Regions from separate parts of the Pseudoalteromonas sp. B62 genome, predicted to be linked through region 2. Evidence: predicted binding sites of a transcription regulator. Region 2 holds the regulator's gene; the other holds the start of a gene.
The links. The regulator NrdR, encoded in region 2, represses ribonucleotide reductase genes. The targets are predictions, from matches to a motif close to AAACACNANATNTNGTGTTT.
Positions count from the first base shown of each region.

Region 1: a site for NrdR is predicted at 8,163-8,182, ahead of nrdA (class 1a ribonucleoside-diphosphate reductase subunit alpha). Genes of this name have one in related genera too.

Region 1 is NZ_JARLVB010000002.1:2,887,450-2,902,712, reverse strand. It holds gene rpsA (30S ribosomal protein S1) at 1-199, opposite strand, end outside; gene cmk ((d)CMP kinase) at 295-1,005, opposite strand; gene aroA (3-phosphoshikimate 1-carboxyvinyltransferase) at 1,112-2,389, opposite strand; gene serC (3-phosphoserine/phosphohydroxythreonine transaminase) at 2,389-3,471, opposite strand; gene gyrA (DNA gyrase subunit A) at 3,629-6,328, opposite strand; gene ubiG (bifunctional 2-polyprenyl-6-hydroxyphenol methylase/3-demethylubiquinol 3-O-methyltransferase UbiG) at 6,505-7,215, shown strand; gene P4S71_RS17490 (HAD family hydrolase) at 7,243-7,893, shown strand; gene nrdA (class 1a ribonucleoside-diphosphate reductase subunit alpha) at 8,306-10,588, shown strand; gene nrdB (class Ia ribonucleoside-diphosphate reductase subunit beta) at 10,654-11,784, shown strand; gene yfaE (class I ribonucleotide reductase maintenance protein YfaE) at 11,784-12,056, shown strand; gene aldA (aldehyde dehydrogenase) at 12,137-13,585, opposite strand; gene P4S71_RS17465 (2,5-didehydro-3-deoxy-L-galactonate 5-reductase) at 13,590-14,354, opposite strand; gene P4S71_RS17460 (zinc-dependent alcohol dehydrogenase) at 14,386-15,263, opposite strand, start outside.
Region 2 is NZ_JARLVB010000002.1:1,827,368-1,842,630, reverse strand. It holds partial or broken gene P4S71_RS12775 (diguanylate cyclase domain-containing protein) at 1-466, opposite strand, end outside; gene P4S71_RS12770 (phosphatidylglycerophosphatase A family protein) at 504-989, opposite strand; gene thiL (thiamine-phosphate kinase) at 986-1,960, opposite strand; gene nusB (transcription antitermination factor NusB) at 2,048-2,458, opposite strand; gene ribH (6,7-dimethyl-8-ribityllumazine synthase) at 2,474-2,938, opposite strand; gene ribBA (bifunctional 3,4-dihydroxy-2-butanone-4-phosphate synthase/GTP cyclohydrolase II) at 3,039-4,151, opposite strand; gene P4S71_RS12745 (riboflavin synthase) at 4,181-4,834, opposite strand; gene ribD (bifunctional diaminohydroxyphosphoribosylaminopyrimidine deaminase/5-amino-6-(5-phosphoribosylamino)uracil reductase RibD) at 4,861-5,985, opposite strand; gene nrdR (transcriptional regulator NrdR) at 6,111-6,599, opposite strand; gene glyA (serine hydroxymethyltransferase) at 7,233-8,489, opposite strand; partial or broken gene thrC (threonine synthase) at 8,758-10,040, opposite strand; gene thrB (homoserine kinase) at 10,052-10,987, opposite strand; gene thrA (bifunctional aspartate kinase/homoserine dehydrogenase I) at 10,997-13,414, opposite strand; gene P4S71_RS12710 (response regulator) at 13,643-14,008, opposite strand; gene P4S71_RS12705 (sensor histidine kinase) at 14,521-15,263, shown strand, end outside.

The DNA.
Region 1 (15,263 bases), 1.1 Mb from region 2:
CGTCGCCAACAGCAACTTCAAGTTCACCAGCAGCATTTTTGAACTGCTCTGCAGGGATAGCACTTTCTGATTTAAGACCAGCATCTACAAGTACAATGTTATTCTCGATAGAGATTACTGTACCTTTAACAATAGAGCCTTGCTCTGCTTCAAAACCCTTTAAGCTTTCTTCAAATAACTGCGCAAAATTTTCTGACATACGAATATACGTCTCATATATTAATACCAATAAGCAACCATGCTGCATGGGGTTGTTAAAATAGCACTGGCATCCTGCTGGCGCATAAAATGTGTTTAGCTTCGTTTAGGAAGCTTACCTTCAGAGATAGCAATATCCAATAAAGTTATTACCTTATCAAACACTTGCTGTGCATTAAGATCGCTAGTATCGATCTCAATAGCATCCTCTGCAGGTACAAGCGGAGCAACGGCACGATTCATATCGCGCTCGTCACGAGCTTGAATGTCCTGTAATAGACCACTCAGTGTAACATCAAGGCCGCGCGTATTCAACTCAACAAAACGCCTACGAGCACGCTCTTCTGCACTTGCTGTTAAATAAATTTTTAACGGCGCATCTTGAAAAACCACAGTCCCCATATCGCGACCATCGGCAATTAAGCCACTTTCAGTACGAAACGCTCGCTGGCGACGTAATAATGCTTCACGAACGCGAGGTAATGCTGCAACCTTTGATGCCGCAGCGCCTACTTCTTCATTACGAATAGTAGTCGTTACATCTTCGCCTTCTAAAATAACTTTCCCTGCATTAGTTTGGCTATCTACCAAAAACTGCACATCTAAATTTGCAGCAAGAGGGACAAGCCCTTCTTCATTGTCTAATGCAATTTGGTGATGAAGTGCAGCTAAAGATAAAACGCGATAAATCGCACCGCTATCTAATACATCCCACCCTAACTTGTCGGCTAACAAGCGACAAACAGTTCCTTTACCTGAACCACTTGGGCCATCAACGGTGATCACGGGCATTAATAACGCCTGCATTTAAACCTCCTGCAATGCACACCTAAATAAACCGCCATATTATACGCCAGTTATAAAAATATATCTGCTATTAGTGTGTAACTTTTTATAATTAGTTATAAAAGCCCTATTCACTGACTGACGCTAAAACATTGAAAAATTTAGGGAATGTCTTATAAGTACACTTTGGATCATTAATCGTTATAGGTTTCCCGCCAACCGCAACCATGGCAAAGCACATGGCTATACGGTGATCGTCGTAGGTATCTATTGCTACATCATTGAAATGTTCAGGTGGTGTAATTTCTATAAAATCATGCCCTTCTACAACTTTTGCACCTACTTTTCTAAGCTCAGTTGCCATTGCATATAAACGGTCTGTTTCTTTTACTCGCCAGTTATAAATGTTACGAATGGCAGTTGGACCTTTAGCAAAAAGAGCAACTGTTGCGAGTGTCATAGCTGCATCAGGAATTGCATTAGCGTCAATATCTACGCCTTTTAATTCGCCTTTGCGAACAACTAAACGCTCATCATACCAATCGATTTTCGCGCCTACTTGCTCCATTACTTTGGCAAAGCCTATATCACCTTGAACCGATTTAGCACCTACACCTTTAATCTCAATTTCACCACCCGCTATCGCAGCTGCAGCAACAAAGTAAGAAGCAGAAGACGCATCCCCTTCAACCATAATTCGATCGAGTGATTGATACTGTTGACCACCTTTAACTTTAAAAGTTGCATAATTACTGTGTTCAACATTAACACCAAAACGTGCCATTACATCAAGCGTAATATCAATATATGGTTTAGAAACCAAGGTACCTTTAATGGTTATATTTGTATCACCACTAAACAAAGGTGCAGCCATTAGTAATGCAGTTAAAAATTGACTTGAAATACTACCGTCAATTTCAACTGAGCCGCCCTTAATTTGCCCACCCATAATCTTAAGTGGTGGATAGTCTTTATGTTTAGTATAAGTAACATCACCACCCAATGCTTGAAGAGCATCAACTAAATGCCCTATTGGACGCTCTTCCATGCGCGGCTCGCCTACTAACTCATATTCACCAGTAACAGCAGCAAGTACAGCCGTTAAAGGTCTGTAAGCAGTGCCGGCATTCCCTAAAAACAATGGCTCGCTAGGCGTTTTAAATACGCCACCAACGCCGTTTACTGTCGCGACTGTTCGCTCATCATTTAAAGTTACATGCACACCTAATAATTTTAAAGCACCTAACATATGGCGTATATCATCGCTATCAAGCAAATTTTCAACAACGGTAGTACCGCTTGCCAGTGCTGCTAAGAGCAAAATCCTATTCGATAAGCTCTTTGAGCCTGGTAGGGTTACCGTGCCATTTACTTTTGTAATTGGTTCTAAACGAAGCTGTTCCATTAACTGTGCTCCTTAGCAAAGGCAGCCATAAAGTCTACTAGGGCTTGAACACCTTCAAGTGGCATTGCGTTATAAATGCTGGCGCGCATACCGCCCACTATTCGGTGCCCTTCAAGTGCAAGTAAACCCGCTTCGTTAGATTCAGCAACAAATTTGCTATTTAAGCTTTCATCATTCAACCAAAAAGGAACATTCATACGTGAACGACAATGCTTAGCAACAATATTTGAATAAAAATCAGAGTTATCGATAAAATCATACAGTAAATCTGCTTTAGCAATATTTTGTGCTTCCATGGTTTTTACACCACCATTGCTTTCAAGCCATTCAAATACTTCAGCAGCTAAATACCATGCAAAAGTAGGTGGCGTGTTAAACATGCTACCCTGTTTTGCTTCAAGGGCGTAATCTAAAATACCAGGCTTTGCTAGCCCTTCACGCTCAAGTAGTGTTTTACGAACAATAACGATTGAAATACCCGATGGACCGATATTTTTTTGCGCACCAGCGTAAATTAAATCAAATTTGTTCACGTCTATTTCGCGAGATAAAATAGTCGATGACATATCAGCAACAATCGGCGCAGTTGGGTGACTCGGTACATCAAAAATCTCGAGTCCATCTACCGTTTCGTTAGGGCAATAATGAATGTACGCCGCATCTTCTGGTAATTCCCAGTCAGCAACGTCTTTAATTGAAAATTCACCATCAGCATCATTACGTACATCCGTAAAAGACGTTTGAGTGAACTTATTCGCTTCATCTCTGGCGCTTTTCGACCATACGCCATTTTCGCAATAAAACGCTGTTTTGCCTTCTTGGTGCAAATTTAAAGGAACAGCACTAAATTGGCCACGACCGCCACCGTGCATAAACAACACTTCAAATTCATCACTGATATTCATTAAGCGGCGAAGACTCGCTTCACACTTTGCAGTTAATGCTAAAAACTCTTTGCTGCGATGGCTCATTTCCATTACAGAAACACCCAAGTCTTGCCAATCTAGAAACTCTTTTTGCGCTTTTTTCATAACCGCTTGCGGAAGCATAGCCGGTCCCGCACAAAAATTATATTTACTCATTACCTTTGCCTCATTCCAGTAATTTAACTACTAAGCATGAACGTATAATCCCCATCCACTCAACCTTACGATTTTAATGAATGAATATAATTTCACACTCTATTAATTTTTTCAACAACATTAAAAAAAGCGGCCAAGGCCGCTTTTTCAATATCAATTATTCTGAAGGAGGATTATCATCCGCTACTTCATCAATAACCGTATCTACAGTTTCAACGTCTTCAATATCAATCAAGTCACTTTGAGTAACTTCAATCTCTTCTATACGTTGTAAACCAACTACTTGCTCTTCGTCAATAGTTCTGATCAAAATAACACCTTGAGTGTTACGTCCAACCGTAGAAACTTCATTAACACGAGTACGTACTAAGGTACCACGATTTGAAATAATCATTATTTCATCGTTGTCGTCAACTTGCACAGCACCAACAACAGCACCGTTACGTTCACTCACCTTAATTGATACAACACCCTGTGTTGCACGACTCTTCGATGGGTAATCTTCAAGTTGCGTACGCTTACCGTAACCGTTTTCAGTTACCGTCAGAATAGCACCGTCAGTTTTTGGTACAATTAACGATACTACGCGTTGCTCATCTGGCATTTTAATACCACGAACACCTGTAGCAGTACGGCCCATAGGGCGAACACCTTTGAAGCGAATCTCAGGGTTACCTTCTTCGTCTAATACTGGATTACCGTTTTCATCAACAACCGTTGTTTCTTCAGCTTCTTTAAAACGTACAACTTTACCTGCATCAGTGAACAACATAATTTCGTTGCTACCATCGGTAATATCAACCCCAATCAGGCTATCGCCTTCATTTAAATTAACAGCAATAATACCGCTTGCACGTTGACGACTGTAAGCCGTTAATGGTGTTTTCTTAACTGTACCAAATGCTGTTGCCATAAAGATGTATTTATCTTCTGCGTACTCGCGTACTGGCAATATAGCGGTAATTCGTTCATCAGCTTCAAGTGGTAACAAGTTAACAATTGGCTTACCGCGCGCTGCACGACTTGCCAGTGGTAACTGATATACTTTAAGCCAATATAAACGCCCGGCCGTAGAGAAACATAAAATAGTATCGTGCGTATTTGCAACGAGTAGACGCTCAATGAAATCTTCATCTTTCATCTTCGTTGCTGATTTACCTTTACCACCACGGCGTTGTGCTTCGTAATCAGACAATGCCTGATATTTCACATAACCTTCGTGAGAAAGCGTTACTACAACGTCTTCTTCGGTAATTAAATCTTCTAAGCTAATATCGTGAGCCGCTGCATTAATTTCAGTACGACGTTCATCGCCGTATTGTGCTTTAATTTCAACTAACTCATCACGAATAACTTCCATTAAACGCTCTGGCGTTGCCAAAATATGTAAAAGCTCAGCAATTAAATCTAATAGTGTTTGATATTCACTCAGGATTTTTTCATGCTCAAGACCTGTTAGCTTGTGTAAGCGTAAATCTAGGATTGCTTGGGCTTGTTGCTCTGAAATAAAATACTGACCGTCGCGAATACCTAAATCAGCAGCTAGCCAATCTGGACGTGCAACATTATCTTCGCCTGCTTTTTCAAGCATTGATTTTACATTACCTAATTCCCACGAACGTGCCGTTAAAGCAACTTTAGCTTCAGCAGGTGTAGGGGATTTACGAATAAGTTCGATAATAGGGTCAATGTTTGCAAGCGCAATAGCTAAACCCTCTAGCATATGTGCACGATCGCGGGCTTTGCGTAAATCAAATACTGTACGACGAGTTACTACTTCACGACGGTGAATAATAAACTCTTCTAGCATTTCTTTTAAGTTGAAACACTTAGGCTGGTTGTTAATTAACGCAACCATATTCATACCAAACACAGTTTGTAACTGAGTCTGCGCATACAAGTTGTTTAAAATAACCTCGCCTACGTCACCACGTTTGATCTCAATAACGATACGCATACCGTCTTTGTCTGATTCATCACGTAGTGCACTAATGCCTTCAATTTTTTTATCTTTAACAAGCTCAGCAATTTTTTCAATTAAGCGTGCTTTGTTAACTTGATAAGGAATTTCGTGAACGATAATTGTTTCACGGCCTGTTTTTTCATCCGTTTCAATCTCAGCACGTGCACGCATGTACACTTTACCACGGCCAGTTTGGTATGCTTGTTCAATACCTTTCTTACCGTTGATAATTGCAGCGGTTGGAAAATCTGGGCCCGGAATATAATCCATTAACTCAGTTATAGTTAATTCAGGATTGATTATAAGCGCTAAACAACCATTAATAACTTCTGTTAAGTTATGTGGTGGGATATTTGTAGCCATACCTACCGCAATACCTGATGATCCGTTAACTAATAAGTTAGGGACCTTTGTTGGTAAAACGTCAGGGATTTGTTCTGTGCCGTCGTAGTTAGGAACGAAATCAACCGTTTCTTTTTCAAGATCAGCTAATAGCTCATGCGACATTTTTGCCATACGTACTTCTGTATAACGCATTGCCGCAGCTGAATCGCCATCAACCGAACCGAAGTTACCTTGGCCATCTACAAGCATATAACGTAGTGAGAATGGCTGAGCCATACGAACTATCGTGTCATAAACTGCACTGTCGCCGTGTGGGTGGTATTTACCGATTACGTCACCGACCACACGGGCCGATTTTTTGTAAGGCTTGTTCCAGTCATTACTAAGCTCGTTCATTGCAAACAAAACGCGGCGATGAACAGGTTTTAAGCCGTCACGTACGTCTGGTAATGCACGTCCTACAATTACGCTCATCGCGTAATCTAAGTAGGAGTTTTTTAACTCGTCTTCAATATTGACTGGCAGAATTTCATTGGCGAGATCAGTCATTTGATATCACATTCCTTCAGTATCAGCTCTCAACGACCCGGTATTGGGGATTAAGAGTATTGTTATTATTTCTAACAGCCATGCTATCACAATTAATTTTAATTTACAGGCGCAAAACTTTGCGATTTACCAATTTAGCCCTATATAATGGCCTCAGATTGACGAGGAAGTATTTTATGACCGAACATCAAAATGTAGATCACGCAGAAATAGCAAAATTTGAAGCCATCGCCGAGCGTTGGTGGGACCTAGACGGAGAATTCAAACCTCTTCACGAAATTAACCCGTTACGTTTAGACTTTATAGCAAACAAAACGCAAGGCTTATTCGATAAAGAAACACTCGACGTTGGCTGTGGTGGCGGTATTTTAAGCCAAAGCATGGCGCGCATGGGTGCAAAAGTAACTGGCATCGACATGGGGCAAGAGCCTTTAACTGTTGCTAAGTTGCACAGTTTAGAAACTGGTATAAATGTAGATTATATAAAAGTGCCTGCTGAAGAGTTTGCTTCACAAAATCCAGAGCGCTTTGATGTAATAACCTGTATGGAAATGCTTGAGCACGTTCCCGACCCGGCATCTATCATTCATGCCGTAGCCGCACTAGCCAAACCAGGCGCAGACGTGTTTTTTTCAACCCTGAACAAAACACCTAAAGCATACTTATACGCTATTGTTGGTGCTGAAAAGCTTTTAAAAATGGTGCCTGAAGGTACACACGACCATAAAAAGTTTATAAAACCTGCACAGCTCATTGCATGGGCAGAGCAAGCGGGTTTAAAAGTTCGTGCAAGTACAGGCCTTTCTTATAACCCACTATCAAAGCAATATACGCTTAATAACGACGTTAGCGTAAATTACATACTTTATTTTGAGAAGTTAGCTTAATGGCTAACTCTCAAGCCCCCACCCCTTATTGAGTACGATGCATTTTTATTTGATTTAGACGGCACCCTACTCGACACTGCTGATGATTTAGGTGCCGCTTTAAACGCGGTGCTTATTAGCAATAAAATAGAGCCTGTTAGTAGTGATATATACCGTCCTGCGGCATCTAACGGCGCTGGCGCATTATTAGAGGCTGGTTTTAAAGCGTTGTGGGACAAACAACCCCAAAGCGATCTTATAAAGCAATTAGTTGACGAGTACGCTGCAAACATAGCAAATCACACACGCTGCTTCAGCGGAGTTGAATCGTTACTTATCGCCCTAGATCATAAAAAGATCAAATGGGGGATCATGACTAACAAACCAGGGTTTTTAACCGATCCTTTAGTTGCAGCTATTCCTGCTTTAAAAAATGCCAGTGTAGTAATAAGTGGTGACACTTTAGCAGAGGCTAAGCCATCACCTTTACCACTGCTGCATTGTGCAAAGCTTATGCAAGTACAGCCAAAGCGTTGTTTATACATTGGTGATGCACAGCGTGACATACAAGCAGGCAAAGCAGCAGGTATGCATACCGCGACTGCACTTTGGGGTTACATTCCCAGTGAAGGTGAGGCATTAAGCTGGAAAGCCAATTTAAACTGGCTAAGTCCAATTGATGGTTTTAACCATATATAGTGCTATGTTAATTAATAAACACTATATATTGTGATTGTGTTAGTTTTTAGGCAAAGCTTGCTGATAAAAAAAGCAGTCAAAATTTATTTTTTAAATGCGTAAATTTAGCAGATCATTAGTTGATTTTTGCATATTTCAACTTAAATGATTGTTCGAAGGTGAGTGTCTACTAACACAAATGCGTTATCCCAAAGTTATCCACAAACAGGGGCAATTATGTCCCTTGCAAAACAATGCAGACCACACTATCTTGTGATCTCTAAATTGAACAACACCAGATATTGTGGCCAAATGTTATTCAATTAAATTCACTAATTTGGTGAAACCTATAATAAATGAGCACTACACCTTGCTAATTTGAGGTGTAAACATTGGTCAAAATACATAATCCCCAAGGAATACAGGCAAAGCTATGAACCAACAGTTATCTGTAAGCAAACGTGACGGGCGTAAAGAGCCGCTTGATCTTGATAAGATCCATCGCGTTATTGAATGGGCCGCCGAAGGTTTAAACAACGTTTCGGTTTCGCAAGTTGAATTAAAATCACACATTCAATTTTACGATGGTATTCGTACCAAAGATATTCACGAAACCATTATTAAAGCAGCTGCAGATCAGATTTCAAAAGAATCGCCAGATTACCAGTATTTATCAGCGCGTTTAGCTGTATTCCACCTACGTAAAAAAGCCTATGGCCAATTTGAGCCACCACGTTTATTTGATCATGTAACTAAAATGGTTGAAGACAAACGCTATGATGCTCACTTATTAGTAGATTATACAGAGCAAGAATTAGATGAGCTTGATGCGTACCTTGATCATTCTCGCGATCTTAACTTCAGCTACGCTGCTGTAAAACAGCTTGAAGGTAAGTACCTCGTTCAAAACCGTGTAACAGGTGAAATTTACGAAAGCGCACAGTTTTTATATATTTTAGTAGCGGCAAGCTTATTTTCAGATTACCCACGTGAAACGCGTACTAATTACATTAAACGTTTTTATGATGCGGTATCGTTATTTAAGATTTCATTGCCTACACCAATAATGGCTGGTGTTCGTACCCCTACTCGTCAATTTAGCTCATGTGTATTAATTGAATGTGGCGACAGCCTCGATTCAATCAATGCAACATCATCAGCTATTGTTAAGTACGTTTCACAACGTGCGGGTATTGGTATTAACGCAGGTCGAATTCGTGCGCTAGGTAGCCATATTCGTAATGGCGAAGCGTATCACACTGGTTGTATTCCTTTTTATAAGCACTTTCAAACAGCGGTTAAAAGTTGTTCGCAAGGTGGTGTACGTGGCGGCGCTGCGACATTGTTCTACCCGCTTTGGCACCTAGAAGTAGAAAACCTACTGGTACTTAAAAATAATCGTGGTGTAGAGGACAACCGTGTTCGTCACCTAGATTACGGCGTACAATTTAATAAATTAATGTATTCTCGTTTAATTAAAGACGATTACATTACGTTATTTAGCCCATCAGATGTGCCTGGCCTTTATGATGCATTTTTTGAAGACCAAGCAGAATTTGATGCGCTTTACGTCAAATACGAACAAGACGAGTCTATCCGTAAAAAGCGTATCAAAGCCATTGAGCTTTTCTCTATGTTTGCCCAAGAACGTGCAAGTACTGGTCGTATTTACTTACAAAATGTGGATCACTGTAATACACACAGCCCGTTCATTGCTAAAGTTGCGCCTATTCGCCAATCTAACTTATGTTTAGAAATTGCATTGCCAACTAAGCCACTTAATAACGTAAATGACGAAGAAGGCGAAATTGCCCTTTGTACACTTTCTGCGTTTAACTTAGGTGCAATAGAATCACTTGATGAGCTTGAAGAATTAGCTGAGCTTGCTGTACGTGCACTTGATAACTTACTTGATTTCCAAGACTACCCTGTACCGGCTGCTAAAAATGCAACTATGGGACGCCGTACGTTAGGAATAGGTGTAATTAACTACGCATACTACCTAGCTAAAAACGGTAAACGTTATTCAGATGGCAGCGCGAACGCCCTGACTCACAAAACATTTGAAGCGATTCAATACTACTTGATGAAAGCATCTAATGAGCTTGCTAAAGAGCGTGGTGCATGTCCTAAGTTTAACGAAACAACGTACTCTCAAGGCATTATGCCAACTGATACGTACAAACGTGATTTAGATAAGATTTGTGATGAACCACTTCATCTTGATTGGGATACATTACGTGCAAACATTAAAGAGCACGGCATGCGTAACTCAACACTAAGTGCATTAATGCCATCAGAAACATCGTCGCAAATCTCTAACGCAACTAACGGTATTGAGCCACCACGTGGACATATTAGTGTTAAAGCAAGCAAAGATGGTATTTTAAAACAAGTAGTTCCTGAGTATGAACGCTTAAAAAATAACTATGAGTTATTATGGGATATCCCATCAAACGATGGTTACTTACAGCTTGTTGGCATAATGCAAAAATTTGTTGACCAAACAATTTCTGCAAATACAAATTATGATCCAAACAAGTTCGAAGGCGGTAAAGTACCTATGCAAGTCTTATTAAAAGACTTACTAAGCGCGTACAAACTAGGTGTTAAAACCTTGTATTACCACAATACTCGCGATGGCGCCTCAGATTCACAAGAAGATGCTCCAGAAGTGGAAGATGACGATTGTGAAGGCGGCGCGTGTAAAATATAACTGCTGATTTTTATTTTAAGCGGGCATTTAGCCCGCTTTTTCTGATAGTTTTTTGAGTGATAAACATGTCTTATACTACTTTTAGCCGAAACCATAATAACCAAATGCAAGAGCCAATGTTTTTTGGCCAAACTGTAAACGTATCTCGTTACGACCAACAAAAATACCCAATTTTTGAAAAGCTAATTGAAAAGCAACTGTCTTTCTTTTGGCGTCCTGAGGAAGTAGATGTAAGTAAAGACCGTTTAGACTTTCAAGCATTACCAGATCACGAAAAGCATATATTTTTAAGCAACTTAAAATACCAAACACTGCTTGATAGTGTACAAGGTCGTTCGCCAAACGTGGCTCTACTTCCAATTGTATCGCTACCAGAGCTTGAAACATGGATAGAAACATGGGCGTTCAGTGAAACAATTCACAGCCGCTCATACACGCATATTATCCGTAACGTAACACAAGCACCTGAGCTTATTTTTGATGACATTGTTAGCAACGATAAAATTAGCGAACGTGCTGATGCGGTAACAAAATATTACGATGACCTAATTAACTCTGTATCACTTTACAATTTATACGGTGAAGGCAAACACGAAATTAACGGTAAAACTGTTATCGTGAATTTATTTGAGCTTAAAAAGAAACTTTACCTTGCAATGATGTCGGTAAATATTTTAGAGGCGATTCGTTTTTACGTAAGCTTTGCATGTTCGTTTGCGTTTGCTGAGCGTGAACTGATGGAAGGTAACGCTAAAATCATCAAGCTTATTGCGCGCGATGAAGCACTGCATCTTTCGGGTACTCAGCATATTTTAAATATTATGCAAGACGGTAAAGACGACCCAGAAATGGCGATTGTTGCCGCTCAGTGCCGAGACGAAGCAATTAAAATGTTTGTTGAAGCCGCAGAGCAAGAAAAAGAATGGGCAGAATACCTGTTTAAAGATGGCTCAATGATTGGTTTAAATAAACATATTTTATGTCAGTACGTTGAATACATCACCAACGCCCGTATGACTGCGATTGGCTTACCTGCACAGTTTGAAAACAACAGTAACCCTATTCCATGGATCAACTCATGGCTCGTGTCTGATAATGTACAAGTAGCACCACAAGAAGCAGAAATAAGCTCATACCTTGTTGGTCAAATTGACTCTCAAGTTGATGCATCAGAATTTGGTGATTTTGATTTATAATGAGTGACAAGTCTACTGCAAGCATAACGCTTGCAGAAAACAGCCAGTGTATAGAATTTAATACTGGCTGCCCTTCTCTTTTACACTGCTTAGAATCCATGAAAATAGTCGTCGCATTCCAATGCCGTGAAGGCTACTGTGGAGCTTGCAGAGCTACTTTAGTGTCTGGCAGTGTTGAGTATAACGAAGAGCCACTTGCGTTTGTGCGAGAAGGCGAAATATTGTTGTGCTGCTGTAAACCCAATGGCGATATAAGTATTAATTTAAAGTAATCTGCTGACAAATAAAAAGCCAATAATGAAAACATTATTGGCTTTTTGCTTAAGCTGCATTACGGCTAAATTTTGGAATATTATTTTTCTTTCAAATAAACGGTTTTCTTCTCTAGATATTGCTCTAGACCAAATTTACCATCTTCGCCGCCAAAGCCGCTCTGTTTCCAGCCATTATGAAAACCTTGGTGCTGCTCACCCATACCACGGTTAATATAAACTTCACCCACTTCTAATTCGTTAATGGCTTTATTAATATCGAAAAAGTTTTGCGTAAATATATAAGCGCTTAAGCCATAAATACTGTCGTTACAGTATTCAATCGCTTGCTCCATATCTTTAACTTTAACAATAGGGAGTACTGGGCCAAAAGTTTCTTCGTGCACTGCAATGTTATCTTGCTTGACGTCTACAAGTAACGTGGGTTCGTACCAACAACCGCCTTCAAAACCCTCAACAAAAGCAACTTTACCACCAGTGGCGACAGAAGCGCCTTGTTGAATACTTTGTTGAACTATGTGATCAATGTTGTCTATTTCGCGTTGATTACATTTAGGACCCATTTGCGTATCTGGGTTCATAGGATCCCCAACACGAAGTGCTTTTACAGCTGGTATAAATTTAGCCATAAACGCATCGTACACAGACTCTTGAACATATAAACGCTCAACACAGGTACATACTTGCCCGCAGTTAGCAAAACGACCCCAAAGCGCACCTTCAACAGCCTCATCAAGGTCGGCATCGGCCATAACAACCATTGGGGCTTTACCGCCAAGTTCAAGCATTACAGGCGTCATGTATTCTGCGCTAGTTTTGTAGATTTGCTTACCTGCAGCAGTAGAGCCTGTCATGGTGATCATTTTAGTAATTGGGCTTTCACACAATGCTTGGCCAACAACAGAACCTGATCCATTAATTACGTTTAGCACGCCAGCAGGAATACCCGCTTCGTTTGCTAAACGACCTAGCTCGGTGGTTGCTAAAGGTGTTTCTTGAGTAGGTTTTAATACAATAGAGTTACCTGTGATCAACGCAGGTCCAATTTTACGACCAGCCAATGCCAACGGAAAATTCCACGCAGTAATACCCACAACTACGCCTCGTGGCACTTTATGAATGTATATTTTTTCATCATCGTTATCTGAAGGTAAAATATCGCCTTCAATAGTAAGTGCATGGTCGCATGCATAGTCAATAAAAGTCGCTGTTACGTCGACTTCCATTTGTGCAACTGATAGTAATTTACCTTGCTCTGCAACAAGCATTGGCGCAAGAATATCTTTATTTTCACGAATTTTGTTAGCAAACACACGCAATATATTTTGACGTGTGCGAGCTGTCAATTTAGCCCACTTTTTCTGCCCTACATTCGCTGATTCAAGTGCATACTGCGCATCTTCTATACAGCCTTTTGGTATTTCACCAATTTTTTTACCTGTAGATGGGCTTAATATTTCAATCGTGCCACTTGCTTTAGAAGCAACATATTCGCCATTTATAAAATTCACATTATTATGAAAGTTCATTGAACTATCTCCCCATCCATCCGCCATCAACCAATAAAATAGCGCCGTTTACGTAACTAGCAGCCTCAGAAGCCAAGAACACAGCAGGCCCTTTAAAGTCTTCAGGATTTCCCCATCGACCTTGTGGAATACGCGCTAAGATGGCTGCATTACGCTCTTTGTCATTGCGTAATGCCTCAGTGTTATCAGTATCAATGTAACCTGGCGCAATCGCATTTACATTAATGCCTTTGCCAGCCCATTCATTAGAAAGCGCCATAACCAATTGCCCAATAGCACCTTTACTAGCTGCGTAACCTGGTACTGTAATACCACCTTGAAAAGTGAGCAAAGAAGCCGTGAAAATAACTTTACCCTCGCCATGCTCTATCATTTGTTTGCCTATTTCGCGGCTTAAAATAAATTGAGCATTCAAGTTAACTTCAATCACTTTATCCCATAAATCATCGCCATGCTCAGCCGCAGGAGCACGAAGGATTGTACCTGCATTATTGACTAAAATATCAATTTTTGGAAAATCACTTTTTACATCATTAATAAACGAATAAAGCGCATCACGATCACCAAAATCACATTGGTAGGCTTTAAAATTTCGGCCAAGTGCTTTAACTTCTTTTTCTACTTCAGAGTCTTCAAGCTCTAAGCTTGCAGATACACCAATAATATCAGCGCCAGCCTGTGCTAAACCTAGAGCAATACCTTTACCAATACCGCGCTTACAACCTGTAACAAGGGCTACTTTGCCCTCTAAACTAAATTTTTCTAACATATTATTCATTTTCATACCTTTATAATTTTTATTATTGTGGTTTACATTCAACAAGCGCTTTCATACCTTCTGGATTTCCATCCATACTCGCAAATGCACTACCAATATCAGTTAACGAACTAACCGAACTAATAAAAGGTTTAAGATCTATTTGGCCCGATGAAATTAATTCGATAGCCCAATCAAAGTCGGCCGCTTCATATACACGTGCACCTAATAACTCCAACTCTTTCCAAAAGAATTGAAATAAATCGATTTCAGGTTTAACACTGTGAATAGCCACCATGACTATACGACCCCGGCGCCCTGCTATTTCAGTCATAGCCTCTATTGCGGGTTTTACGCCTGATACTTCAAATACAACATCAGCACCTTTTGTTTGCGTCCAGCTATCTACATAGGCAGCTAAATCTTCTTCAATGGGATTAACCGATTTAACACCTAGCTCATCGGCAAAAGCACGGCGGCTTTCGTTAGGCTCAGACACGAGTACTTCTGCGCCAACACTTTTAGAAACCGCAGCAACTAATTGCCCAATTGGCCCGCCACCAAGCACAACAACTTTCTCACCCGCTTGTAAGCGCGAGCGTCGTACATCATGGCACGCAACCGATAACGGCTCTATTAATGCGCCTTGTTTTAAATCAACGCCTGCTGGTAATTTATGCAAAGTACGCGCTTTAACTGTCCAGCTTGACTGAAAAGCACCTGGCGTATCTATTCCCATAAACTTTAAGTTTTGACAAATATGCGTATGCCCTGCATTACACGTAGGACAATCGCCACACCAATCTAGTGGACGTACTACCACGTTTTCGCCGACAGCAAAGCCTTCAACTCCTTCACCTATTTCTGCAACAACACCTGATATTTCATGGCCAATTGTTTGCGGAATAGACACTCGTTGAT
Region 2 (15,263 bases):
GACCGCTAGCGTGAGTTTGCAAGTCAACTTGCCCTCTATCAACATAATACAAACCATTTGCTGCAATCCAGATACTGCCTTTAGAATCTTCTAAAATATCCCTTACAGGGCCTTTAATATTAAATTCTTGTGCTGCAAATGTTGCCGGGTTAATTACAACTAATCCGCTTTTAGTACCTATCCACAACAACCCGTTCGAATCGATTAAAAGTTTATTAATACCATTACTTGGTAAAAAATAACTATTTTGGGTACTATAGTTAGTAAATGTTGTTCCATCAAAACGGCTTAACCCAAACTGAGTACCCAGCCACATATAACCTTGCTGATCTTGCACTACACTTTTGAGTGATTGTGACGGCAAACCGTCTTTTATATTCCATTGCTTAACGACATAATCAGTAATTGAGGCCCAGCTTGGCGTCGCGCACAACATCAGTACACAAACCAGTAAAAATCGCATCATATTGCTGCCACCTAGTTAAACAATTCAAATATAAAAATTAAAAGGGTAGTAAACCCACTTTTATTAACGCTTGCAAACAAATAAGCGAAAAAATACCAGCCAATATATCATCAGCCATAATACCTAAACCGCCATGTACTCGTTTATCTAGCATACGGATTGGGCCGGGTTTTGCTATATCAAAAAAGCGAAATAACAAAAAGCCAACTAATAAACTCTGCCAGCTAAGCGCTGCGCCAATCATGGTAATGTAATAGCCAGCCACTTCATCCCATACAATTGCAGGATGGTCGTGCACGCCTAAATCATCAGCCGTTTTACCACATGCCCATATACCAAATATACTGATCACTACAGCAAACACAATTTGTAACCATAATGGATAGTACATTGTCATAAAAATAAATGGCAGTGCAGCAAAAGTACCAAATGTACCAGGCGCTTTAGGTGCAAGGCCTGTGCCAAACCCTAAACCAAAAAATTGGTGCGGACGCTTTAAATTAAACTTGCGGTTATTATTCAAACCTGCTCCTTTGCAAAATGCTCAAAGCCATGCTGCTCAAAATTAAACTCTTCACCATTGTATAAAAGCTCAATTTGGCCATCACCACTTTTAACTTGGCCAATGCATGTTGCATCTACACCATACTGACGTAGCTTAATTTCTAACATACTTTTATTACTATCAGGAACAGTAAATAACAATTCGTAGTCATCGCCGTAGCTAAGAATAAACGGTAATTGCTGATCAAAATCAAGGCTCGATTTCATCGCATCTGATGTAGGAATACTTTCAACATTAATAACAGCACTTACTTGCGACATATCTAGAATATGGCCTAAATCAGCAATAAGACCGTCAGATACATCAATAGCCGATGATGCAAGTCCGCGTAAAACTTGGCCAGCTGCTACGCGAGGTGTTGGATAATCGAAACGTTTATTAACATATTTTAAATGTTCAGGCTCTATTTTAAAACCTTGCTTGCGCGATTCAATAGCTAAACCTGCATCCCCTAAAGGACCTGTAACATAAATCCAATCCCCCACTTTAGCACCACTTCTGCGCAGAGCTTTCCCCTCAGGTACCGTTCCTTTTGCACAAATAGTAATAGTTAATGGCCCTTGAGTCGTATCGCCACCAATAATTTGTACATTAAAGTATTCTGCAATTTCATGCATGCCTTCAGTAAATTCTTCAATCCACTGCGGATCTATACTTGGCAATGTGAGTGCAACCGAAACCCATGTTGGTTCAGCGCCCATTGCAGCTAAATCACTTAAATTCACAGCGAGTGCTCTATGACCTAATGCACGAGGGGAAATATCATCAAAAAAGTGCACGCCAGCAACAAGAGTGTCTGTTGTAACGGCAAGTTGGCAGTTTTGTGGAACGGTTACTAAAGCGCAATCATCCCCTATACCTAGGTTTACATCACGACGGGTGATACCGCGACCTTTAAAGTAGCGGTTAATTAATTCAAATTCCTTCATACACAAAAAAGCCGACCTATGCCGGCTCTCCTTTTAACGGTTGTTTAACCAATCAATCTGAAATTTAAAATTCAGAGTGAATTGTTATTACTTGCGTAAATGCTTAACAGCTTTATCAAGTACACCGTTTACAAATTTATGGCTATCTTCAGCGCCAAAAATTTTGGCAAGCTCAATACCTTCGTTAATAGCAACTTTATAAGGTACGTCTTCACGGAACTTAAGCTCATAGCTGCTTAAACGTAAAATTGCACGCTCAACCATATCTAAGTCATCAAACGGACGTGTTAAATGTGGTGATACAGCTTCGTCTAGTTGCTTGTAATTTACAGCAACACCCGTCGCTAAATCTTTAAAGTATTCAACATCAATTTTAGTAACGTCTGTTTCGATCAACATTTGTTGTTCGATATCGGCAATTAAATTGCCACTTATTTGCCAAGAATAAACGGCTTGGAGTGCTAAGATACGTGCTTTACGTCTTGCTGCTGGTTTCACAAAAATTCCTTAAACTTAAATTTTATCTAACACATTAACCATTTCAAGCGCGCCTAAAGCAGCTTCGCCGCCTTTATTGCCCATTTTGGTGCCAGCACGCTCAATTGCTTGTTCAATGCTTTCTGTGGTTAATACGCCAAATGCAACCGGGATATCATACTCAAGTGATACTTGCGCAAGACCTTTGTTTGATTCGCCAGCAACTAGGTCAAAGTGTGGTGTACCACCTCTGATCACTACGCCTAATGCGATGATTGCATCATACTCTTTTTTTGCTGCAACGCGTTTAGCCGCTAAAGGTAATTCTACCGCGCCTGGTACATAAATAACGGTAATGTCGTCATCAGATACGCCACCAGTGCGTTTTAACTCATCAACAGCACCTGCAAGGAGGCTGCTACCAATAAAGTCATTAAAACGAGAAATGACAATGGCAAACTTTTTGCCTGGAGCGTACTTATTACCTTCAATAATTTTCATTTGATAACCCTAAAAATAAGTTCAAGCGGTTGCGATTGCGCAAAAATTGCTGCGCATCATACCATAAAAATAAAATAATAGCCTAGTTTAAGCGTGATGCTTATTGTGGCTCAATGTAATCAACAACTTCTAAATGAAAGCCCGAAAGTGCATGGTACTTTTTAGGACGACTCATTAATCGCATTTGTTTAATTCCAAGATCGGCAAGTATTTGCGAGCCTACGCCAACAGTACGAGATGTACCTTTGAATTTACGTGGCGTAACGCTTTCGCCAGCATCAGCTGCCGCGAATGCTTTTACTGTTGCTTCTAATTCTTCAGTGCTTTCTTGCTTACCTAAAATAACTAAAGCACCTTCATTTTTAGCGATATAAGCCATTGCTTCAGAAAGGCCCCAACTACGCTCAGCACTTCTGTCCGAAAGTAGGATATCGTTAAAGGTACTTTGCAAATGTACACGTACATTTGTCGGTTCTTGCTCTTTTATATCGCCTTTAAGCAATACGTAGTGTAATTGGCCGTCAATTGTGTCTTTGTAAGTCACCAAATCAAACTCACCATGCTCTGTTGGTAACTTACATTTTGCAACTTGCTCAATTGTTGTTTCGTTTAAGTTGCGGTATTCGATTAAATCAGCAATGGTGCCAATTTTAATATCGTGCTCTTTCGCAAAGACTTCTAAATCAGGGCGACGCGCCATGGTGCCATCAGCATTAAGTATTTCAACAATAACAGATGATGCTTCAAGCCCAGCCAAACGCGCTAAATCACAGCCAGCTTCAGTGTGTCCTGCGCGAGTTAATACGCCACCAGGTTGTGCCATAATAGGAAAAATATGCCCCGGCTGCACAATATCACTTGGTATTGCACCTTTAGCTATAGCCGCTTGCACTGTGCGCGCTCTATCTGCCGCTGAAATACCAGTTGTAACACCTTTAGATGCTTCTATCGACATTGTAAAGTTAGTCGAAAATGCTGCACCATTGTTTTTAACCATTAACGGTAAATCAAGTTGCTCGCAGCGCTCTTGCGTCATGGTTAAACAAATTAAACCACGGCCATGGGTAGCCATGAAATTAATCGCTTCTGCGCTAATATGCTCAGCAGCTATTATTAAATCGCCTTCATTTTCTCTATCTTCATCATCCATTAAAATAACCATTTTACCGGCTTTAATATCGTCGATGATTTCTTGTGCGCTGTGTAAATTCATAAATTTGCTCGTGTAAGTTATCAGTTTCGTTATTTAATAAAACCCGCTTTAGCGAGTAAGCTCATCGAAATATCAGAGCCCGTTGGTTGCTCTGCACCTTTTATAAGGCGCTCTAAATAACGTGCAATTTGATCGACTTCTAAATTAACTTGAGTGCCTACTTTAAAATGAGCAATTGTGGTTTGCTCACTCGTATGTGGGACAATTGTTAATTTGAATTTATTACCTTCTACAGCGTTTACTGTCAGGCTTATACCATCAATACATACCGAACCTTTGTAAGGAATGTATTTCATTAAATTTTCTTCGGTTGTAAGCCAATACTCTGTTGCTCGAGCGTTTGCTGTAATGCTTGTAATCGTTGCTATGCCATCAACATGGCCAGATACTAAATGACCGCCTAAACGCGAAACAGGTTGCATGGCTTTTTCAAGATTCACCGTTTGCCCTAAAGCATAGTGAGCAAAACCGGTTAAACCAATCGTCTCGTTAGATAAATCAGCACTAAAACCGTCAATATGTTTATCAACTACGGTTAAGCAAACGCCATTGGTTGCAATGCTGTCGCCTAGCTTTACGTCTGTCATATCAAGGTCAGCACTTTGGATACGAATGGCTAAGTCGCCTTGTTTTTTTTGTAATAAAGCAATTTTGCCTGTGGCTTCTATTATCCCAGTAAACATAGCGCTACTCTTTTTATTAAGTGATTTTAATGAGTTTTTAACGCGGTGATACGTAAGTCGTCACCAATGCGCGCACATTCATTAAATGTTAAATCAACGGTGTTTTGCATACTCGTCAATTCAGGAAAATTAACTAAACTTTTTGCATCATGGCCCATTAGTTTAGGCGCTAAATAAAAAACAAACTCGTCAACTAAATTAAGCTCTGTCATTTTACCAGCAAGTGTTGCGCCAGCTTCAAGCCAAACATTATTAAACTGCAGTTGCCCAAGTTTTTCTAAAACGGCTTGTAAATCAACTTTACCGTTACTTTCACTGACTTCAATATGCTTTACAAAATGCGGCCATTGCAATGATTTATCAACCTTAGTCGTAAATATTATTACATCACTTTGGATTTTAAATAAAGCAAGGTTAGGTGTTAAACGGTTTTGTGAGTCAATTATAACACGCACAGGCTGGCGAAGCGGTAAATCAGTAGGCAGTGTGCACGGTAACTCACTTAACCGCACATTAAGTTTAGCATCGTCTACTAGCACAGTATCGGCGCCGGTTAAAATAGCGCAGCTTTGCGCTCGGTATAGCTGTACGTCTTGGCGAGCAGCGGGACTTGTGATCCACTTACTTTGCCCATTTTTAAGCGCTGTTTTACCATCAATACTTGCTGCCATTTTACAGGTCACATAAGGTAAGCCTTGTTCCATACGCTTAAAAAAGCCAACGTTAAGTGCCCGCGCTTGCGATTCGAGTAACCCATAAGCAACGTCAATACCAGCGTCGCTCAATATTTTAAGGCCTTTGCCTGCGACTTGTGGGTTTGTATCAACCATAGCGGCAATTACTTTTACTACGCCCGCCTTTTTTAAGCCTTCAGCGCACGGTGGCGTACGCCCATAATGACTACACGGTTCAAGCGTTACATAAGCCGTTGCACCTTGTGCATTATTACCCGCTATTGCCAGCGCATTTACTTCAGCATGGCCTTGACCTGCTAATTGATGAAAACCCTCACCAATTATTTGATTATTTTTAACTAATACACAGCCAACATTAGGGTTAGGCGTGGTAGTAAACCGGCCTTTTTTGGCAAGCTCTATGGCACGTGCCATATACATTTCGTCATGTTCAGTAAAAGTAGTTTGGCTTTGCATTGTTATACCAATTGCGTTAAATAAGTGTTCTATTATAGCGCTAAGAAAATAGCGTAATAACAAGGCGAAAATTATGACATATAGTTATTCTATATAAATAATTTTTAACGCAGTGAGTGCGCTATTTAATGCGATAGAATGATCATGTTTTTAATAAAATTGGTATTACTCCCTAAACGGGCAATTTCTTCGCCAAATTCGCGTATGTCTTCAAACGAACGATAAACAGAGGCAAATCTTACGTAAGCTACTTTATCGAGCTTTTTGAGGGCTTCCATAATGCATTCACCCACCAAATGGCTTGAAATTTCTCGCTCGCCTGTAGCACGCAACTGCGATTTTATTATATTCACTACTTCGTCTACTTGCTCTGTGCTCACTGGGCGTTTTTCGAGTGCGCGATTTAAGCCATTTAATAATTTATCTTCGTTAAATGGTTCGCGGCTGCCGTCTTGTTTAATAACACGAGGCATAACCAGTTCAGCGCCTTCAAATGTAGTAAAGCGCTCGTGGCAGTCGTTACACTCACGACGCCTGCGAACTTGATGGCCGCCGCCAACAAGGCGTGAGTCAATAACTTTAGTATCTTTTGCGGTACAAAATGGACAATGCATAGCTCAGTACTTCCGTTTTAAAACAAAAAAGACCGCTAAATAGCGGTCTTTTATCTTAGCAAAAAAATAGGGCCTGTTGACCTTTCAGGATTAAATTTGTTCTATCTAGGGGCGATTTAATCGCGGCGCGAGGTTTGTAACCTAGTGGGCTAAGTAAAAACCGAGCAACAAAGAGTAAATCGCCCCTAGGACGAACCCGAGGGCAGTGCATGTTTGGCATTTATGCTGCGTTATCGCCTATTTGTATGGAGTAACCACACTACATAGACTCTGCCTTGCCTAAAAACCAAACATACTACTGCAAATTAAACCTCGAAAGATAAACAGGCCCCTAGGGCGTGTTGACCTTTGTAGATTGAAATTTGTTCAATCTAGGGGCGATTTAATCGCGGCGCGAGGTTTGTAACCTAACGGGTTAAGTAAAAACCGAGTAACAAAGAGTTAATCGCCCCTAGAAAGAACCCAAAGGGCAGCGCATGTTTGGCATTTATGCTGCGTTATCGCCTATTTATGGGGAATACCACACCTCATAGGCTCTGCCTTGCTCAAATACCAAACATACTGCTGCAAATTCAACCACGAAAGGTCAACACGCCCTAGCTGTTGTGCTCTAAATTACTGCTGCTTATGCAATTAAGCGTAAACAGGTAATTTTGCACAAATTGCTTTAACTTTTTCTTTAACTTGCACCTGTACAGATTCATCAGTGATGTTATCTAGTACGTCACAAATCCATCCAGCAAGCTCTTTTGATTCTTCTTCTTTGAAACCACGACGAGTGATTGCAGGAGAACCAATACGCAAACCAGATGTTACAAACGGAGAACGTGGATCGTTTGGCACTGAGTTTTTATTAACTGTGATGTTAGCGTTACCAAGAGCTGCGTCTGCATCTTTACCAGTAATATCTTTATCGATTAAATCGAGTAGGAATAAGTGGTTTTCAGTTTTGTCAGATACGATTTTGTAGCCGCGCTCTTGCATTACAGCAACCATTGCTTTTGCGTTTTTAACAACTTGTGTTTGGTATACTTTAAATTCTGGTTGAAGCGCTTCTTTAAATGCCACTGCTTTTGCTGCAATAACGTGACATAAAGGGCCACCTTGGCCACCAGGGAAAACTGCGCTGTTAAGCTTTTTATAGATTGCTTCGTCGCCACATGCAGAAATAATTAAACCACCACGAGGACCAGCAAGTGTTTTATGCGTAGTTGTAGTTACAACATGTGCATGAGGAACTGGGCTTGGGTAAACCCCTGCCGCAATTAAACCTGCAACGTGAGCCATATCAACAAACAGGTAAGCACCTACTTTGTCAGCAATTTCACGGAATTTAGCCCAATCAACAATACCTGAGTACGCTGAGAAACCACCAATAATCATTTTTGGTTTGTGCTCAAGTGCTAGTGCTTCAACTTGTGCGTAATCAATTTCGCCCGTTGCTTCATCTAGTCCGTATTGGATTGCATTGTAAAGCTTACCAGAGAAGCTTACGTGAGAACCGTGAGTTAAGTGACCACCATGAGCTAAGCTCATACCAAGTACAGTGTCGCCTGCTTCTAATAGCGCTAGAAAAACAGCAGCGTTTGCTTGCGAACCAGCATGTGGCTGTACGTTTGCGTAGTCAGAACCAAATAATTCGTTAGCACGGTCAATTGCTAATTGCTCAACAACATCTACATGCTCACAACCGCCATAATAACGTTTGCCTGGGTAACCTTCTGCGTATTTGTTAGTAAGCTGTGAACCCTGTGCTTCTAGTACACGTGGGCTACAGTAGTTTTCAGATGCAATTAGTTCAATGTGCTCTTCTTGGCGAGCAGTTTCTTTAGTGATTGCGTCAAATAACTCTGGATCAAAATCCGAAATATTCATGCTACGTTCTAACATTGGGGTCTCCTAGGGCAACGTGTATGGTGTTTTTTAGAGGCTTTATTGTACGCTTTAAACGACTCTTTGCCTACGCTCTTAAGTTGAGGATATTTAAACAGGGATTGAAACTATTTCACAGACTTTTTAAGATGATATTTTTTAATAAGTACATAACTATTTTAAATGCATTTCATTTTTCACATTTAATTAGCTAATGAAAGCCTCTCTTTTTTGAATTATAATTTATAAAAAAAGCGGCCATAGCCGCTTCAATTGTTATTTTTTATTATCCTAGTTTTGCAAGAATTTCAGTACGCAAAGCATCGTAATCGGCGTTTATATCGCTTGCTAGACATGGTTTTGCTAATGCATCACTAAGTGGTTTTGGCATATCCAATTCAATATTTAAAATATCCTCTACGCTTTCTTTAAACTTAGCAGGGTGAGCGGTCGCTAAAAAGATACCCGCTGCACCTGGCGTTCGATTTTCAACAAGACCTTGGTAAGCAATCGCAGTGTGAGGCTCTGCAACATAACCCGTTTGTTGAATTTTTTCATCACCGATTGCGTGTCTTGCTCGTTTACGCTAGTTGAATAAAAGTTATCGTAGCTAAACCAGTTATTATCTAACATTGTTTGCACACGCGGCCAGTTGTTTGGCTTACTTACATCCATTGCATTTGAAAGCGACTCAAGTGTTGCGTTTGGCGTCCACGTTTTATCAAGCATAAAGCGCGGCACAGTATCATTTTGGTTGGTTGTTGCACTTAATTTACCTACAGGTAAGCCAATAACCGCACCAATCATTGCAGCACATACATTACCAAAGTTGCCACTTGGCACTGATATATGCGCTTTTGCGCGTTTTTCTTTTGGTAGTTGTGCAATGGCCTCAAAGTAATAACAAACCTGAGCAACTAAACGGCTAATATTAATTGAATTAGCAGAATTAAGCCCAAGTGTTGATTTAACTTCTTCATCTAAAAAGGCATTTTTAACTAACTCTTGGCAATCATCAAAGCTGCCCTCAACTGCATAACAATGAATATTGTTACCTAGCGTAGTAAATAGCTTTTGCTGAGCAAGTGAAATTTTGCCTTTAGGATATAAAATTACTACGTCGATATTTGGTTTATTGTAAAAAGCATGCGCTACAGCTGCACCAGTATCGCCCGATGTTGCGGTTAAAATAGTTACTTTTTCATCTTTATTAAATTGCGCCAAACACTCTGCCATAAAGCGACCACCAAAGTCTTTAAACGCAAGCGTAGGACCATGAAACAACTCTAAGCAGTATGTATTCTCTTCAACTTCCACCAGCTTAACTGGAAAGTTAAATGCATTTTTAACCATTTGTGCCACAGTGTCGCTTGGTAGCTCATCACCAATTAGGTGAGATAATATTTTGCCACTGCGTGTAACAAAGTCCATATCAAGCAATGCATCAACATCGGACAGTGGGGCAAGGGTTTCAGGAAAAAACACACCTTGATTACGACCCAAACCTGTTTTTACGGCTTCAACGAACGACACTTTTTGTGAGCTATCTTTTAAATTATGTAATTGCATGACTACCTATCCTATAAAACTGTTAATTGACGCGTGCCGTCGTTATCTAATTTACAAATGTGACAAAAGCCTTGCTCGTTAATGTAATTTGCCTCTAACCACTGCGCGCATTGCTGTGCAGCTTCAAGTGTTTTACATACACTAAACAAGGTGGGTCCTGCGCCCGAAATACTCACTATTTCAGCGCCCAGCGCTGGCAAGCTTGCTTTGGCTTCACTAAAACCTTTAATAAGCGGTGCGCGGTAAGGTTCTGCTATTTCATCTTTCATTATGCTCAGCGCATCGTCAAAACGGTTAGTTAACAGTAAGCTACTAAATGCCGATAAACGCTGTGCAAACTCAACACTTGCATGCATGCTCAACTCTTTTGGTAAAACCGAGCGCGCTTTTGCAGTGTTGAGTGAAAAACCAGGGAACGCAGCAACGTAGTACCAATTATCATCAACAGGCAGTGCAATCGATTTATCAGGGATTAAATCACCTGTTAATTGCAAACCACCTAAATAACATGGCGTGATGTTGTCGTAATGACGACCGCCGCTTACCACAGCTTCAAAGTCAGCCATAAGCTCAATAAGCTCAACCTGACTCAAGTTAGTTTGTGCAAACTTATCAAGAGCTGCAAAGGTAGCCACTACCGAACATGCACTGGATCCAAGTCCAGATCCAATTGGTAAATTCTTTTTAAGCTCGAGCTTTACGCTTGGCATATTAGGCGCAACATGCGCTCTAAAATGCACTAAACACTGGTACGCTAAGTTTTCATTCGCATCACTTGGTAACTTGTGAGCGTAGTCGCCAGTACAAATAAATTCGTCACTTGGTGCTGCACTTACAACAGCTACATCGCCTAATAAACTACCATCAATTGGCGCAAGCGCTGCGCCAAGTGCATCAAAACCCACTGCAAAATTACCAATAGACGCCGGAGCATATACTTCAATCATAACGAGCTCCTAGCGCGATAGTGTTTTTAAAATATCAGCAAATACACCCGCAGCTGTTACTTCAGAGCCGGCACCATAACCACGAATTACAAACGGACGCGGCTGGTAGTATTGGCTTAAAATAGCAAGTGCATTTTCGCCATCGCGAATTACATTAAGCGCATGTTTTTCATCTACCGCTTCAATACCTACTTTACAGTGACCTTCTTTAATTTTTCCTACATAACGAAGTACCTTACCTTCGCTCGCAGCGCTTTGAATGCGGTCATTAAAATCAGCATCTAGGCTTGGTAGTTTTGCCATAAACTCATCAACGCTATCGCCTTGTGCAAAACCAACTGGTAATACCGATTCAACTTCGATATCGCTCAGCTCTAATTTCATACCTGCTTCGCGTGCAATGATCAGTAACTTACGTGCTACATCGGTACCCGATAAATCATCACGAGGGTCTGGCTCTGTAAAGCCGCTTTCTTTGGCTTTAATGGTTGCCTCAGAAAGTGATAAACCATCTTGAAGTGCGCCAAACATATACGAAAGTGAACCTGATAAAATACCGCTAAACTCTAACAATTCATCACCAGCACCAAATAACGATTGTAAGTTATCGATTACTGGTAAGCCTGCACCAACGTTTGTTTCGTATAAGAATTTCCGATTATTCTTTTGCGTAGCAGCTATTAAGTCTTGGTAATACGTGTATGAGCTTGTTGTCGCTTTTTTATTAGCAGCAACTACATGAAAGCCTGCATTTAAAAAGTCTACATACTGCGCAGCAAGTGCATCTGAAGATGTACAATCTACTAATACCGGATTCACTAAGTGGTTTTGCTTAACAAATTGCTCTACTACCTTTAAATCAAATGCTTGCTCAGATGAGGCCAATTTTTGCTGCCAATCACTAAAAGCAATGCCTTCGTTATCAAGGTGTAATTGACGAGAGTTAGCAACACCGTACAAGTTGAGTTTAATATTACGCTTTTCAAGCCAAGCTTGTTGACGTTCAAGCTGATTAATAAGCTCTAGCCCTACTAAGCCACAACCTAGTAAAAACACATCAATTGACGGCACATGCGTGAAAAAGTTTTCATGGCATATTTTTACGGCGTCATTACATAACTCACCATCAATTACCGCAGAAATAGCACTTTCTGTAGAATCCTGTGCAATTGCCACAATATTTACTTGCGCTTGTGCAAGCGATGCAAAAAACTTAGCTGCTAAACCACGGTGTGCGCGCATGTTATCGCCCACTAAAGTAACAATGGCTAAATTGCGCTGCACTTGTACAGGCTCAATAAGCCCTGCTTGTAATTCAAGCTCAAATGCAGTTTGTAGCGCATCGAGTGCAAGTGCTAGGTCTGTTTCGTGCACACAAAAACTAATGCTAAATTCACATGATGATTGCGTGATCAATACAATTGATACATTATCGTGAGCAAGCGCGTTAAATACCTTAGACGCCATCCCTACTTTACCTTTCATGCCTGGGCCTGAAACAGTTAACATTGCAAGGTCTTGTAAGCTCGAAAGCGCTTTTACGGGCTCATCAGATGAATAATCATTACCAATTAATGAGCCTTGTGCGTCTGGGTTATGCGTATTTTTAATTTCACATGGCACGCCTGCTTTAGCACACGGTAAAATTGTTTTAGGGTGAAGTACTTTTGCACCAAAGTAAGAAAGCTCCATCGCTTCTTTATAAGATAAAAAATCTACTTTAGTGGCTTTTTTAATATAACGAGGATCAGCGCTATATACGCCATCAACGTCAGTCCAAATTTGGCAAATCTCAGCTTCTAAACATGCCGCAGCAATAGCTGCTGAGTAATCTGAACCATTACGGCCAAGCGTTGTAAGCTCACCTTTATCATTACTCGCCGTAAAACCAGGCATGATATAAATAGTGGCAGGGTTTTCTTTAAGCACAGCTTGAAAGCGAGCTTTACTTGCCACTAAATCCGCTTCTGCATCAATGTAGCCACCCGTTGAAGCTATACAGCTTGTTGCTTCTAAGTATCTTGCATCTTGCGAGTCCAATAAAGCCTGCATTAAAGAAACACTAACGCGCTCTCCAAAGCTAATTACAAATGCGCGAACTTGATCGGGGCAACATTGTATAAGCGACACGCCATCTAATTTATTTTTAAGTTCCCTTAGGTCTGGCCAGCTTGTAACTACTACGCCACTCTTTTCAACGTCAGCTTTTAAGCCTTCACAACGACTCGCTAATGTTTGCCATTGCTGCGAAAAATCTAAGCCTTGCTCTGCCTCATTTGCTAACGCAACTAATGAATCGGTCATTCCACCTGGAGCAGAAAGCACCAATAACATTTCATCTTTTAGCTGTGCTTTAACTAATTGAGCTACCTGCTGAAGGCAAGTAAAGTCGGCAAGCGACGAGCCTCCAAATTTTAAAACGCGCATTGTTTATGTTCCTCATCCCATAAAACGAAAAAAGGCCTGTGTTCTAAGTGAACACAGGCCTTTAAATTTGTTGCACCGACCTATGCCACTATCCAGTAAGAATGGTGGTTGTAATAATAATGGTCAGTACGCGATTAATTATTTTCATAAGTTAAGACTGCCTTAACAAAGGCTATGCTGTCAACCCCAAATTAAAAGATAAAACAGCCTTTTTGAACATAAAAAAACCTAATGAATGCCAAATTTATGCAAAATATTATTCATGCGGGTTTTATCTATTGGTTTATTTATAAAGTCGATAGCGCCTAATTGAGTAACTCGTAACTTCATTTTGTCTTGAATATCTGCCGATATGACGAGCACAAAACACTCTATTTTATTAGCTTTGATATACTCAAGCACTTGAACTCCATCAACTTCAGGCATAGTTAAATCCAAACATAACAAATCAAAATTATGAGTATTTAATAGCTCAATAGCTTGTGCGCCATTTATTGCTTGCTGAATATCTGCATCAAGACATTGCTGCAAACATCGAATAACTTGCTTACGAGCCACGGTTGAGTCATCACATACTAAAATAGAAAAATTCATAATATTTACTACTGTATTAAGCATAATTAAATTTGTTAAAAAACAGCTATCCATAGCAACTTTATTTTATCTTATCACGGTCTCTTTATAAGCAAACAAAGTAATGGTAATTATTTACTCTTAAATTTTCACCCTACGATAAACTATAGTACTAGGCGTATTGATCTTACATAACTAAACGTGCTCATTTTTGTAGCTAATCAGGTACAAAGTTTGTAACCTAACCGCTTAGTAAAAATGTCGGGCTCTGGTTATGCATTCCTTGCTTAAAATCAAACATGCCGAAGTAAAATAAAGCTAAAGACTCAATGTAATCAGAAAATAAATTTTGATTACATTAACAGAAATCATTATTTAACTAAGGGGGAAAGTTAAATATCTGAGATACACTTCCGACTTTTAACACTTTTTAATAAGTAAAAATTAATTTTTATTTATTTTTACGCCTTTATTGACTAGCTTTTATATAAACCGCAGTTATTTAACTCAACCCAAGGAACCATAAATCACTTATGTTACAACAAAGCCTTTCTAAAAAGTTGCTGACCAGTGTGCTATCGGTCTATTTTTTGCTTACCTTTGTGGTCACTTGCGGACAAGTTATTGCCGAATATGTAAACACTAAGGACTATATAAGAGACGAGCTAACTACTTTACAAAAAACCTTTAGCCGAAGCCTAACCCGCGCTATTTGGGAGCTGAATATAAAGCAAACCATAACAACTGCAGAAGGTCTGTTAGCTATTCCTATGATTGAAGGTATTATTGTCCGTGATGATAGTGGTGAAGTAATTTCGCAACTCGGCCGTTCTCTCGATATACATAAACTTTACAGCCAACAGCTAGTACAAGAAGAAGTCATGTTAGAGGACTCTAAGTCTGGTTTGTTTGGTTATACTTTTCCGCTTATTTTTGAGTTTTCAGGCAGAGCAACGCAAGTTGGCGATGTGACGTTATTTTCTAGTCGTGAAGTCGTTTTTAGTCGAATCATGGTTTCAATCTACTTTTTGATTGGTAACGCAATGATTAAAACTACTTTTTTAATCATTCTATTTCTAATGGCATTTAGAAAGTTACTCACAGACCCTTTATCTCAGCTAACAGATCAATTAGAAAACCTCGAACTAGACGAACTTGAAGGGCAACATATCGAAATCGAAACGGAGGAACATAATGAACTCAACGTTATGGAACAATCGTTTAATAAATTAATAGATAAAGTAGTCCAATACCGTCTAGAGCTCGAGCAAGCACA